One region of the Undibacterium sp. GrIS 1.2 genome, then DNA from elsewhere that is predicted to be linked to it. Evidence: riboswitches for the same ligand, from Rfam matches in the RefSeq annotation. Region 1 holds a riboswitch; the other holds the start of a gene.
What was found. Region 1 has a riboswitch for thiamine pyrophosphate ahead of thiC (phosphomethylpyrimidine synthase ThiC). Riboswitches for the same ligand answer to the same signal wherever they lie in the genome.

Region 1 (6,137 bases):
ATACACGGTCGTTGTCTTGCACGGTCAAGGCGGTGATGATCGTCAAGGCATGTGCGCCCTGCGCTGCAATCGCTTCGCTATCAGCCTGTATGCCAGCGCCACCACTGGGATCGTGTCCGGCAAAAACTAGTACGCAAGGTCGCTGTCTTGTTTTCGGACTGGTAGCAACATTGTCGGATTGATTGGCAGATTTATTCTCCAATGAATTTTTTATCATCTTCACTAATGCCACTGATGCCACCGATGCCACCGATGTCATACCACCCGACCTGCCAACGGCGAGGATGCCGAGGCTACAAATTTTTTCGGAATACGTCCTGCCAAAAATGCCTCACGTCCCGCCTCCACGGCCAAGCCCATCGCACGGGCCATCCGGACTGGATCATGCGCACCAGCAATCGCCGTGTTCATCAAGACACCATCGCAACCCAACTCCATGGCAATCGCAGCATCAGAGGCGGTACCAACGCCAGCATCAACCAACACCGGCACAGTAGCTTGCTGAATAATCAGCGATAAATTCCAGGGATTGAGTATCCCCATACCCGACCCAATCAAGGATGCTAAAGGCATGATCGCAACACAACCGATGTCTTCTAACATCTTTGCCTGAATCGGATCATCGCTGCAATACACCATCACATCAAAGCCGTCTTTGACCAAGATTTGGGCCGCTTTCAAGGTTTCTGGCATATTGGGAAATAAGGTCTTTTCATCTCCCAATACCTCCAGCTTGCACAGCTTGTGGCCACCCAATAATTCACGTCCCAATTGCAAGGTGTACACCGCATCTTCCGCGTTATAACAACCGGCAGAATTTGGCAAGATCGTGTATTTACTCGGTGGCACCGCATCCAATAAGCTAGGTGCATTAGGATCTTGCCCGATGTTGACCCGACGGATGGCTACCGTAATGATCTCCGCGCCACTGGCCTCAGTCGCCAGCCGTGTCTGCTCTAAATCTTTGTACTTGCCGCTACCAACTAGCAAACGCGAACGGTAAGTTTTGCCAGCGATGATCAGACTGGGTGTGTGTTCTTTTTGCATAAAAATTCCTTTTCGTGAATTTCATCTATTTTTTAGGGGCGCACCTCGCGCACTGAACTGGACGAAGAAAATGAGGTATCACATCAACCGCCGCCGATGGCACGCACCACATCGACCTTGTCTTGCAGCTGCAAGTAATGGCTAGTCCATTCCGTGCGAGCGACAATCTGGCGGTTCACGGCGACAGCAATCGCCTGCCCCGACAAGTTCAGCGTCACGATCAATTCCTCCAGCGTTTTTTCCTCACTGAGCTGATAGGGTTCACCATTCAATACGATATGAGTCATGGCAAGGGCTTATTGTTTTCTGTAGATTTCTGCACCGGACTTAACGAACTCAATTGCCTTCACTTCCATCCCTTGTTTCAACGCAGCGATCTCGGTAATACCTTGTTTGGCGGCGTAATCGCGAACTTCTTGCGTGATCTTCATTGAGCAAAAATGGGGACCGCACATTGAACAGAAATGGGCGACTTTGGCAGAATCCTTAGGTAGCGTCTCATCATGGAATTCACGCGCCTTATCGGGATCAAGTCCGATATTGAACTGATCATCCCAACGGAATTCAAAGCGGGCTTTAGACAAAGCGTTATCGCGGATTTGCGCACCCGGATGTCCCTTCGCCAGATCGGCTGCATGAGCGGCAATTTTGTAAGTAATGATGCCGTCTTTGACGTCGACTTTATTCGGCAAACCCAAGTGTTCTTTTGGCGTGACGTAGCACAGCATCGCCGTACCATACCAGCCAATTTGTGCGGCACCGATACCAGAAGTGATGTGATCGTAACCCGGTGCAATGTCGGTCGTGAGTGGTCCCAGCGTATAAAAAGGCGCTTCGTGACATTGCTCTAACTGCAAATCCATATTCTCTTTGATGAGATGCATAGGCACATGACCAGGGCCTTCGATCATGACTTGCACATCATGCTTCCAAGCGATAGTGGTCAGCTCACCCAGAGTTTTTAATTCGCCTAATTGCGCTTCATCATTGGCATCGTAAATCGAGCCTGGGCGCAGGCCGTCACCCAGACTAAATGACACGTCATAGGCTTTCATGATCTCGCAGATGTCTTCAAAATGCTCATACAAGAAGCTCTCTTTATGATGCGCCAGACACCATTTCGCCATGATCGATCCGCCGCGAGAAACGATACCGGTCATCCGTTTTACCGTCATCGGCACATATTGCAAACGCACGCCTGCATGAATGGTGAAGTAATCCACGCCCTGCTCCGCCTGCTCGATCAATGTGTCGCGGAAAATCTCCCAAGTCAGATCTTCGGCCTTGCCATTGACCTTCTCCAAAGCCTGATAAATCGGGACGGTACCGATTGGTACCGGTGAGTTGCGGATGATCCATTCCCGCGTCTCATGTATGTGTTTGCCAGTGGACAAATCCATCACGTTGTCGCCACCCCAGCGAATTGCCCATGTCATTTTTTCGACTTCTTCACCAATGCTGGAAGTCACTGCAGAGTTGCCGATATTGGCATTAATTTTGACTAAAAAATTACGCCCGATAATCATAGGCTCAACTTCTGGATGATTGATGTTGGCGGGAATAATGGCGCGGCCACGAGCAATTTCTGAACGCACAAATTCTGGTGTAATCAGATCCGGGATTGACGCACCGAAAGATTGCCCCGGATGCTGACGACCCATGACCTCAGCCAGTTTGTTACCCATAGGGCCAGAGGCTTTCAGATTAGCGAGATATTCCTGACGTTGTAGATTCTCGCGGATCGCAATGTACTCCATCTCGGGCGTGATGATGCCCAGTCTTGCGTAGTGCATCTGAGTGACATTTTTTCCGGCTAAAGCACGGCGTGGCTTACGCTTGAGATTAAAACGCAGCTCTGCCAGCTTAGGATCGTTGAGTCTTTCGATCCCGTAATCGGAGGATGGGCCGGACAACTCTTCCGTGTCATTGCGCTCTGCAATCCATGCACCACGTACCGAGGCAAGGCCGGATCGGATGTCGATTTTGACCTCTGGGTCAGAGTAAGGTCCTGAGGTGTCATAGACATAAATCGGTGGGTTTTTTTCGGAACCAAACATCGCTGGCGTATCGGACTGACTGATCTGGCGCATAGGCACACGAATATCAGGACGACTGCCTTGAATGTAAATTTTGCGGGAATTTGGTAACGGCTGGATTGCGGCTTGATCGACTACTGCGGTAGCGGATAGAAATTGTGGATTGGCGTTCATTTTTGCTCCCATTAACGTGCACATTGTTGGTGGCAGCGTGGGAGGCTTGAGGTGCGCACGGTGAAGATGATGAGGGTTTGAGTAGCCCCGTGCGGCACTAATTTGCTTCCCTTCGCTGGCATTATCCAGATCAGGTTCAAGGGTATTTCTCACCCGTCAGCGTGTTATTGCTGGCAGGACCCCTAGCATTTCTCTTATTCAGTTGCGTGTGTTCAGTTACGTTTATTCAGATACTAGTTGCGATACTTGTTTAAAAAATTATTGCATCTTGTAGCTTCAAAAGCATCTCAAAAACTAGCCGCATTATAACGACTTTCTGTTAACAGATCGTTTGATTTTTTTAATTCGTATTGATTTCTTTGCGCTTTACCGGCCCGATGACTTCGATTAATTCCACCATATTAGCGCTGATCGCCGCGGACAAATCATGATCCAGAATCGGCATTGCCTGTTCGTGCGGCACCAGCAAACGTGCCAGTCCATATGCGCGATTGCGCCCGTGCGCTTTGCCCAGATATAAAGCCATATCCGCCATTTGCATGGCTTTTTCCCAGCTACAAACTTCTTCTGGAATGCCTGAAAATGGCAATGAAATAAAGCCCGCCGTAACGGTAAGAGGGATGGCATTCTCACCAACCTGAATCGGATTTTCGCCAATAGAAGACAGCACGCGCTCGACTAATTTTTTCAATTGAGCAGGATTGGATTTAGGTGAATAAATCAAAAATTCTTCACCACCCCAACGCAATACCATATCCGTATCGCGCACCGTTTTTTTCAAGCGATGGGCAACTTCCATCAATACACTGTCGCCGATCGCATGACCCCAAGTATCATTAATTTGTTTGAAATGATCGATGTCCAATAAGAGCAGACAATCGGGATTATCACTGTCGTTTTCGCGCCGCTCTCTCTCACTATTAAGAGCCCGATTTCTCATCATCTCTAAAAACGAGCGACGGTTATAGAGTCCGGTCAAAGGATCACGCACTGCATGGAACTCTAATTGCAAATTCGCTTCGACCAATTTTGCATTCGTTTTTCTGACGCGGCGGTACAACAAGAAAATAAATACTCCAGCCATCACCGTCAGCATGGCACCGAGCAAGGTGATGACTTGTTGCAGCCGACGATTTTTTATATCGGCATCTTTTAACTGGTTATCACGGCCTAATAATTCGATCTGCTTTTGCCGCTTATCGGCATTAAATGTCTCTTGCAAAGTGGCGACAGCCTTGGCACTTTCTGCTTTGAATAAATCATCGCTCAGCGTCTCTTTCTTATGCATGGTCGCTACTGCTTCTTTGTACATACCAGCGTGCTCATACATGAGGCCAAGCTCGCCCAAAATACCCTCCACATTGGTTTTGGAATCGATACTTTCAAAGTAGGCGATCACGCTATTTATTTTTTCTGCGCCTTGTGCAATCTTGCCTTGTCCACCGAGTGCAAACCCCCAGTTGACATTAGCCAGCTGCTTTAAATACTCATCGTGAATTGCATCGGCTTTTTCATAGGCGATCTTGGCAGTATGCTCAGCCTCAACAAAATTATGCATGATCAGATATTGATCGGCGATATTACCGAGGGCGCTAATTTCTACCGCTGGGATGCCAGCATCACGCGCGATATTGAGTGTCTTTTGAAAAGAACTGAGCGCATCTTTGTTGCGGTCTAACTGAGCATAAGCAACACCCTGCACCATGGTCAGAGAGGCTAAACTTTTCAGATCGGTGGTTGCTGAAGAAATCGCCAAGGCTTCATCTACAGTCGCCAGCGCCTTCTCTGGATTTTTCATCGTGGTGTACAGGCGACTGATCGAGTCCAGGTGATACAACCTGGCATGCGCTTGCCGGCGTGGTTGCAGATCCGTGAGTTTAAGTGCATCCAGATAATAAGACAGTGCAAGTTCAAACCGTCCGGTCGATGCATACACCGCGCCAAACGCACTGCTGATACGCATTTTTAGCTCCGGATCGGACGAAGCTTTAATTGCATCCTGAACCTCGGTCAGCTTGGCAATACTTTGCTCGGGATGTCCATCATCAATCTCATCAAACGCCTGATTGACCTTGGCAAAATTAATAGAACGCTGATCACCCTCTTTGACTGCCAAAGCCATTAAGGCTGCATTCACCTTTTTCGCGGAACTCGCCTTACCAGCGTCGTACAGCAAGCCAATCATCAGTTTGAGCGCTTTTAATTTGACTTGATAACTGGCATCGGCCGGGAGTTTTTCTTGAAAGCTTTGCAACTGCTTTAATGCATTGGCATTGTCGGTATCACCAAGAATCTGAATCTGATCAATCTGCGCCAAATCTGCAGCCTCATCAGCGCGTGCGGACGCCGCTGTCAGGCCAAGAGCCAGCAACAGAACAACGGCGCGGGAACAATGCAGTATCAGTTTATTGTCAAACATACGCTCATACAGAAATGCTTCTTCGTTATTAGGAACTTCTAAAAATGAGGATATAGCTTTGCTTGCGGACGGCAACTGGCTCTGACGAACCAATTTGATTTTTAAAATCAATGACATGCTAGCATTTTAATTGACGCTTTCTTCGGCATTCTGAGCGAATACCCATGCTGCGATGCAAGCAGACCACAAAGCATGATTGCGGACGGATTTGACTACGGTCGCAGGCTTGATCCAGTTAAGATATTAATATACTCAGGAGATGTATATTTAGACTGTCCATATAAAGTCTAGACAAATCGCTATTTTCCATAAAAATAATGGGGAGTATATTAAAAATCAAGCTAAATTAAGCTGATGTCAATACAAAAAATCCCGCTACTCTGGTACTTATAAGGCATTCCATCAGTACATCCCACACTTTATTAACCCTAATCTAAAGCTAACTGGTAGCCAGCGATTGT
Region 2 (6,137 bases), on a different contig from region 1:
ACTGGCACGTCTGGATCATCGTCGATATTTTGTATGTCGGCCTTTACGTGCATAAGGGGTTGATGTTGACTGCGATTTTGTATTCTATTTTTGTAGTGATGGCGGTCGCTGGCTTACGCGCCTGGAGTAAAAAATAATGACGAGTCAGACGGACAAAAATTCAATCAATCGAGTTGCGATATTAGGCGCCGAGTCTTCGGGTAAATCAGCGCTTGCTGAGGCATTGGCGGCGCATTACAAAACGGTATGGGTTCCAGAATATTTACGCGAGTTTGTCGAGACGCAGCAACGCGTGCCGAAAGAAGCAGAACAAATTCTGATCGCTCGTACTCAGGTCGAGCGCGAGAATAAACTCGCTCAACAAGCCCATCAGTGGTTATTTTGCGATACCTCGCCGCTGATGACCGCTTTGTATAGTCGCCATTATTTTGGTGAAGCTGACGCTGATCTGGCCGCTTTAGAAGCGCAGCATCAATATGATTTTACGATAGTGACTGCACCGGATTTTCCGTGGACTGCCGATGGCTTGCAGCGCGAATCAGCGGCAGTAAGGCAGCGAGTGCATGAAGAATTGCTGGACTTATTGGATGAGCGGGAAATGCCGTTCTTGCTGGTAGGCGGGAGTTTGAAAGAACGGGTAGAACAAGTCAGTTTCGCGTTGTCATTCCTGATGAGTTGATAGTTGAAAAGTGTATCCGTCATCAATTCAAATCTAAATGGAAAATATCGGTTGAAAAAAGAGCGACTCATTTAAAAATGAGCCGCTCTTTTTTATTTTAAACAGCTTGTATGCTGTATTTAAAATCAAATTTTAAAAATCAAATTGTGCAGATACTTTATACGTTCTTGGTGCGCCTGGCAGTAAGTAGCCACCTAAGGATTGCGTCACGTCACGCCAGTAAAATTTATCGCCGACGTTGTCGACATTGAACCGTAAAGTCGTCACGACAGTAGCCACTTTGGTGACATAACGTGCACCCAGATTAAAGACTTGATAGCCTGGAACGATGACGCTGTTATCCGGTTGAAACACCTTGTTACCAGAATAATCCCAACTGCCGTTGATGTTGAGTCCAGGTATGCTGGCAATCGCATAGTCTGCATACACCACAGATTTTAACTCTGGTACATTGGTGACACGCTTATCATCTAATCCTGCAATGCCGGTATCGTATTGGTGCGCCGCCAATGCAGTGACGCTGGCACCTAACATCAAGGCTGGAGTGATACGACCTTGGGCGGATACTTCCAGTCCATTATGGATTGCGTGGCCGTTACTGACGTAGACATTATCCGAGTTGGTATATTCCAGCGATTTAGTGATGTGGAAGACGGCGGCAGTGATACTAATATCTTGTGCCACATCTGCTTTAAGACCAAATTCAACTTGCTTAGATTTACTCGGATTAAGCATCTGGTTGACGTTGTTGGTACCGAACGGGGCGATGCCGCCATGCTCTAAACCTTCTGTGTACGATCCGTACAGCGTCCAGGATTTTTGTGGTTTAAAAAGTAGCGCAACGCTTGGCAATTCGTAGTTACGATCGTAACCCGGCGCATCGATTTGCTGACGCTTGATCGCTACGTGACGTATACCGATATCCAATTTGACGGTATCGGTCAGATCAATAATATCCTGCGCAAACAGGGACCATTCTTTATCCGTTCTGCGCAACAGAACCGGGCCGGTTGTGTTGGTCGTTTGCGGTACGACGATAGGTTGAAACACATTGCTAGTGCCCACTAAATCGTAGACATAGTCACCAAAGCGATCACGGCGCTGGAAGGTCGAAAATCCCACTGCGACTGTGTTTTGCAAACCGCCTAACCGGAATTTGCCATTTAAAATTCCCTGCGTTGCCACTGGCGATTTTGATTCTCCTACGCTTTGATAGTCATAGACATCGTAGTCACCATTCGCGCAATAACCTGGGAATAAGTTTGCGGACGAACAGCCGTAAGGGAATGCGGTGTAATCATCGCGTTTGAATTCATGACGGTTGGCTGAGAACGAGGCGCGCCAGTCGTCATTGAATTGATATTCGAACCGTAAGCCGATATTGCTATCACGGGTACTGACCGGCTTTGCCCATGGTTGATTGTTCAGCATTGTGTCTGCGCTGACATTGCGAGGCAGATCTGTTCCATTAAATAGTTGAAATCCTGGGACAGTTAACTGGGATTTTTTCTGATAATCCATATCCAGCTGCAATAATGCTTTTGGTGTGATGTGCCAGTCAAAAGCACCGGAGATAAATTGTCTGTCTCCATCTGCACCTTTTACATAGGAGCGTAATTTTTCTGTCGCAGCATTAATGCGATAACCAAATTGCTGATCATCGGATTGACCGCCTAAATCTAGCGAACCGTATAGCGTGCCGCGCTCACTGGCGGCGACCGTCACTGAACGTAATGGCGTAGTGGTTGGGCGCTTTGTGACATAGTTCACGATACCGCCGGGGGTAGCAAAGCCTGCCTGAAATCCGGCTAATCCTTTGAGTATTTCTATGCGCTCTTTATTTTCCAAAGGGATAGATGCATCGCCTGGTATGGCTAATCCATCTTTGCGGTAACTGCTGGTGTTATCCAGCGCAAAACCACGGATAGAAAATTGTTCAGAGTAGCCAACCGCGTTATAAGCGTCGTTGACACTGGCATCAAATTTCATCGCATCGCTACTGGTACGGATGCTTAAATCTTGTAATTGTTGTTGAGTGAAGACGGTAATCGATGCTGGCGTATCTGATAATTTTGCATCGGCAAAGCCGCCGATTTTTGCCACATCATTTTTATTGCTATCCGTTTTATTAGCGCGAATGACGACTTCTGGCAGCGCTTTATCTGCGCTCTGCGCGTGGGCAGCAGAGATCGTAAAAGCCTGAGCAATTGCCAAGACCATCGTCAGCGGAATCAAGCGGCTTTGAACACCTGATAACGAATGAGCTGATGACTTGCGTGAAGTCGCTTGTGAAGTAACTTTTGAAACACGTTGTGTAATACAGATGGGTGGTGCGATTGTCATAGTTTGCTCTTTTTTTATCGCAAGCGCGGGAGCAAACAAAGAGACTGATAGAGACTTTGCGCTTCCCTACGCTGGCATTATCCAGATCAGGTTCAAGGGTATTTCTCACCTGCAGACAAGAATAAAAACAAACTTTATCTTTGACGCAGGACCCCTAGCGAAGCGCGTACTTTACCATAAACTACGATTGGCCTATTTCTTTGGGCTCCTTTAGCCTTCTTTAGCAACTCTATTGGTAATTAAAACCTGGATTATTGGCGTCTGAAGGAGTGACGTATTCCCTCTGCAGAATACACCGCTAGCGCAGCCCAGATCGCCATAAATCCGATTAGTCTTTCGCCGCTAAATGGCTCATGATACAAAATGACGCCTAATATCAGTTGGATTGATGGCGCAATATATTGCAGCAATCCCAGCGTCGCCATAGGGATCAGGCGAGCACCGGCAGCAAACATTAGTAAGGGAATTGCAGTGATCGGGCCAGCTGCCAGCAGTAATAATTGGGTTGTGCCAGATCCGCTGATGAAGGCATTATGACCTTGCACTGTTAAGTAAGTCAGATAAGCAAAAGCAAACGGGAACAGCAAAAAGGTTTCTAGCGACAAGCCCTCTAGCGCGCCAAGCGCGGCTGTTTTACGCAATAAACCATACACGCCAAAGCTGATGGCGAGAGACAATCCAATGATGGGAGGATGACCGGTTTGCCAGGTCAGCCAGATCACACCGCAGGCTGCCAGGCCTATGGCAAACCATTGTGCTGACCGCAAGCGCTCACGCAAGATAGCGTAACCGAGCAGGACATTGACCAGCGGCGTCATAAAATATCCCAAACTGGCATCGACGATATGATCGTTATTGATCGCCCAGATGTAGATCAGCCAATTGACTGACAACAGGGTCGCGCTGGCGACAAATCCGACGATCAGCTTTGGTTGACGCAGCACATCGCGTACCCAAGACCATTGACTACGCCATGCCAGTACCACCATCAAAAATAGCAGTGACCACAACATGCGATGTAACAAAATTTCTAGTGCAGGTATCCCGTGCAGAGCTTTGAAATAAATTGGAAATAAGCCCCAGACGATATAAGCGGAAGCTGCGTAGAGTATGCCTTTGCGCATGGGAGGACAATCAAAAAATAGAATACGGGATTGGATGCCTTATTTTTAGAATGATATTGATGGCATCGGTGAGGGCGCATTATCGCAGCAATCGATTATTCGTGTTGCCTTGCGGGCACTTCATTCAATAGCTATGGTTAATAGCTATTGTTTTTTCTGAAGACTGTCCCATCTGAAGGTATGAGTTGATTCCAGCTCGTACTTATGTTTGCTATCAAGCTGCATAGATTTTATCAAGATGGCAACGGTCTAAATAACCAGAGATAACACGGTATCGTTACTGTGTTTTCATTCAGAATTGCAGGTAATCAATGTCCTCCGCTTTACCACTAATGCTTGTATTATCCAGCATCGTAATCACGGTCGGACTGATTGTGTGGTTGCCTGATGTGCTGTTGAAGCGCGCTTTGCAAAAGCCATTCCCTGGTCACTACTCCAAAATACTGCGTAAAAATATCCCGGTGTATTCCAGAATGCCAGCGGAGCTGCAATTACAGTTAAAGCGATTGATCAAACAGTTTTTATATCAAAAGAAATTTATTGCTTGCGATGATTTACAGATGACGGATGAGATCAAAGTCACGATCGCTGCCAGAGCGTGCATGTTGCTCCTTAATCGTCCAAGCACAGTTTACCCAGCCTTAAAAACCATCCTGGTTTATCCCAGTGCTTTTATGAAGCCGCATATCCAAACTAGCCTAGGTGGTGTAGTCACTCATGCTAACCAAACTTTGTCGGGAGAATCCTGGAGTGATGGCAGGGTGATCCTGGCATGGGATCATGTGCAGCGCAGCGATGGTACGCAAATCGCAGGGCACGATGTAGTCTTGCATGAGTTTGCGCATCAGCTCGATAGCGAAACCGGCAGCACCAACGGTGCACCGGCCTTGATGAGTAAGGCGCGTTATCAACGTTGGTCTAGTATCTTGTCCCAAGAGTTTGATGTATTGCAGCGCGCAGCGGAGCTAGGTGAAGAAACGGTGATGGATCATTATGGCGCGACCAATCCGGCAGAATTTTTTGCGGTCGGGACAGAGACGTTTTTTGAGAAAACCTGGGAGATGGCGAGATATCATCCCGCGCTATTTGAGCAATTCCGCGCGTATTATCAGGTTGATCCACGCGACTGGAATTAATAGCTTAATTTTATGCTGAGTGTTGTAATCCGTTCTAGCTTCTGATTCGATCAAAAGGGCGTATTTTTATATACTCCCCTTCATTTTTAATTAAAAATCCGAATTGTCCAGACATTATATGGACGACTAAAATATACACTACCTGAGTATATTTATTTGAATGTGACGTGAGGTAGCAGCAATATCCACTTTCAACTCGCAAAGCTAGCAAAATGAGATCAGATTTGAATCTTATTTCAGTGTTGCTCTGGCAGTCGCCAGATGTTTGCAGAGCATCTCAGTGCCATCTAAAATTCTCGGCCCTGCACGATTCATCCAGTCACCTTTTACGGTAAATAAATTACCTTTGCTGACGGCATTGAGCGTAGTGAATTGCCGCCAGTCGGCGAAGACATCTTGCTGCTCGCCGCCAGTGGTAATAATCGCATCCGGGTTGGCCGCTAGCACTGCTTCGGTATTGACTGTGGGACTGATTTCTTTTAAGCCGCCAAATATGTTTTTACCACCACACAAACGGATTGCTGCCGATACCAGATGCTGATCATTTAAGGTCATCAAAGGTTTGCGCCAAATTTGATAAAACACGCTGACGATTCTTTGTTTTTCTGCTGTGTTTGTAGTACTGACTTGTAAGCCGGACGACAGGCTGGACGACAAGCCGGGCTGATAAGTTTGGCGCAATTTTTCTAAACGATTTCTGAAACGTTGGGCGGCCGCATTGCCGGTCGCTTGCTTGTCAGTCAAAACTGCCAGACGTTCTATTGAACTGGCAATATCTTCAAAACTGCGTGGCTCGCTCTCGAATATCGGGATATGGGTATCGCGCAATTTACTCGCTAGGGTTTTGCCGTTGCC

Region 2: linked by a shared signal. The riboswitch ahead of AAKU61_RS09080 (TonB-dependent siderophore receptor) and the one ahead of thiC (phosphomethylpyrimidine synthase ThiC) in region 1 are both predicted to bind thiamine pyrophosphate.

What each region holds. Positions count from the first base shown of each region.
Region 1 covers NZ_JBEONP010000033.1:21,527-27,663, reverse strand. Annotated here, with positions in the region: gene thiD (bifunctional hydroxymethylpyrimidine kinase/phosphomethylpyrimidine kinase) at 1-259, opposite strand, end outside; gene AAKU61_RS14700 (thiazole synthase) at 256-1,047, opposite strand; gene thiS (sulfur carrier protein ThiS) at 1,131-1,334, opposite strand; gene thiC (phosphomethylpyrimidine synthase ThiC) at 1,344-3,257, opposite strand; TPP riboswitch at 3,348-3,451, opposite strand; gene AAKU61_RS14685 (diguanylate cyclase) at 3,598-5,793, opposite strand.
Region 2 covers NZ_JBEONP010000016.1:45,596-51,732, forward strand. Annotated here, with positions in the region: gene pnuC (nicotinamide riboside transporter PnuC) at 1-137, shown strand, start outside; gene AAKU61_RS09075 (AAA family ATPase) at 137-679, shown strand; gene AAKU61_RS09080 (TonB-dependent siderophore receptor) at 812-3,022, opposite strand; TPP riboswitch at 3,069-3,188, opposite strand; gene rarD (EamA family transporter RarD) at 3,274-4,146, opposite strand; gene AAKU61_RS09090 (M90 family metallopeptidase) at 4,458-5,282, shown strand; gene AAKU61_RS09095 (cobalamin-binding protein) at 5,514-6,137, opposite strand, start outside.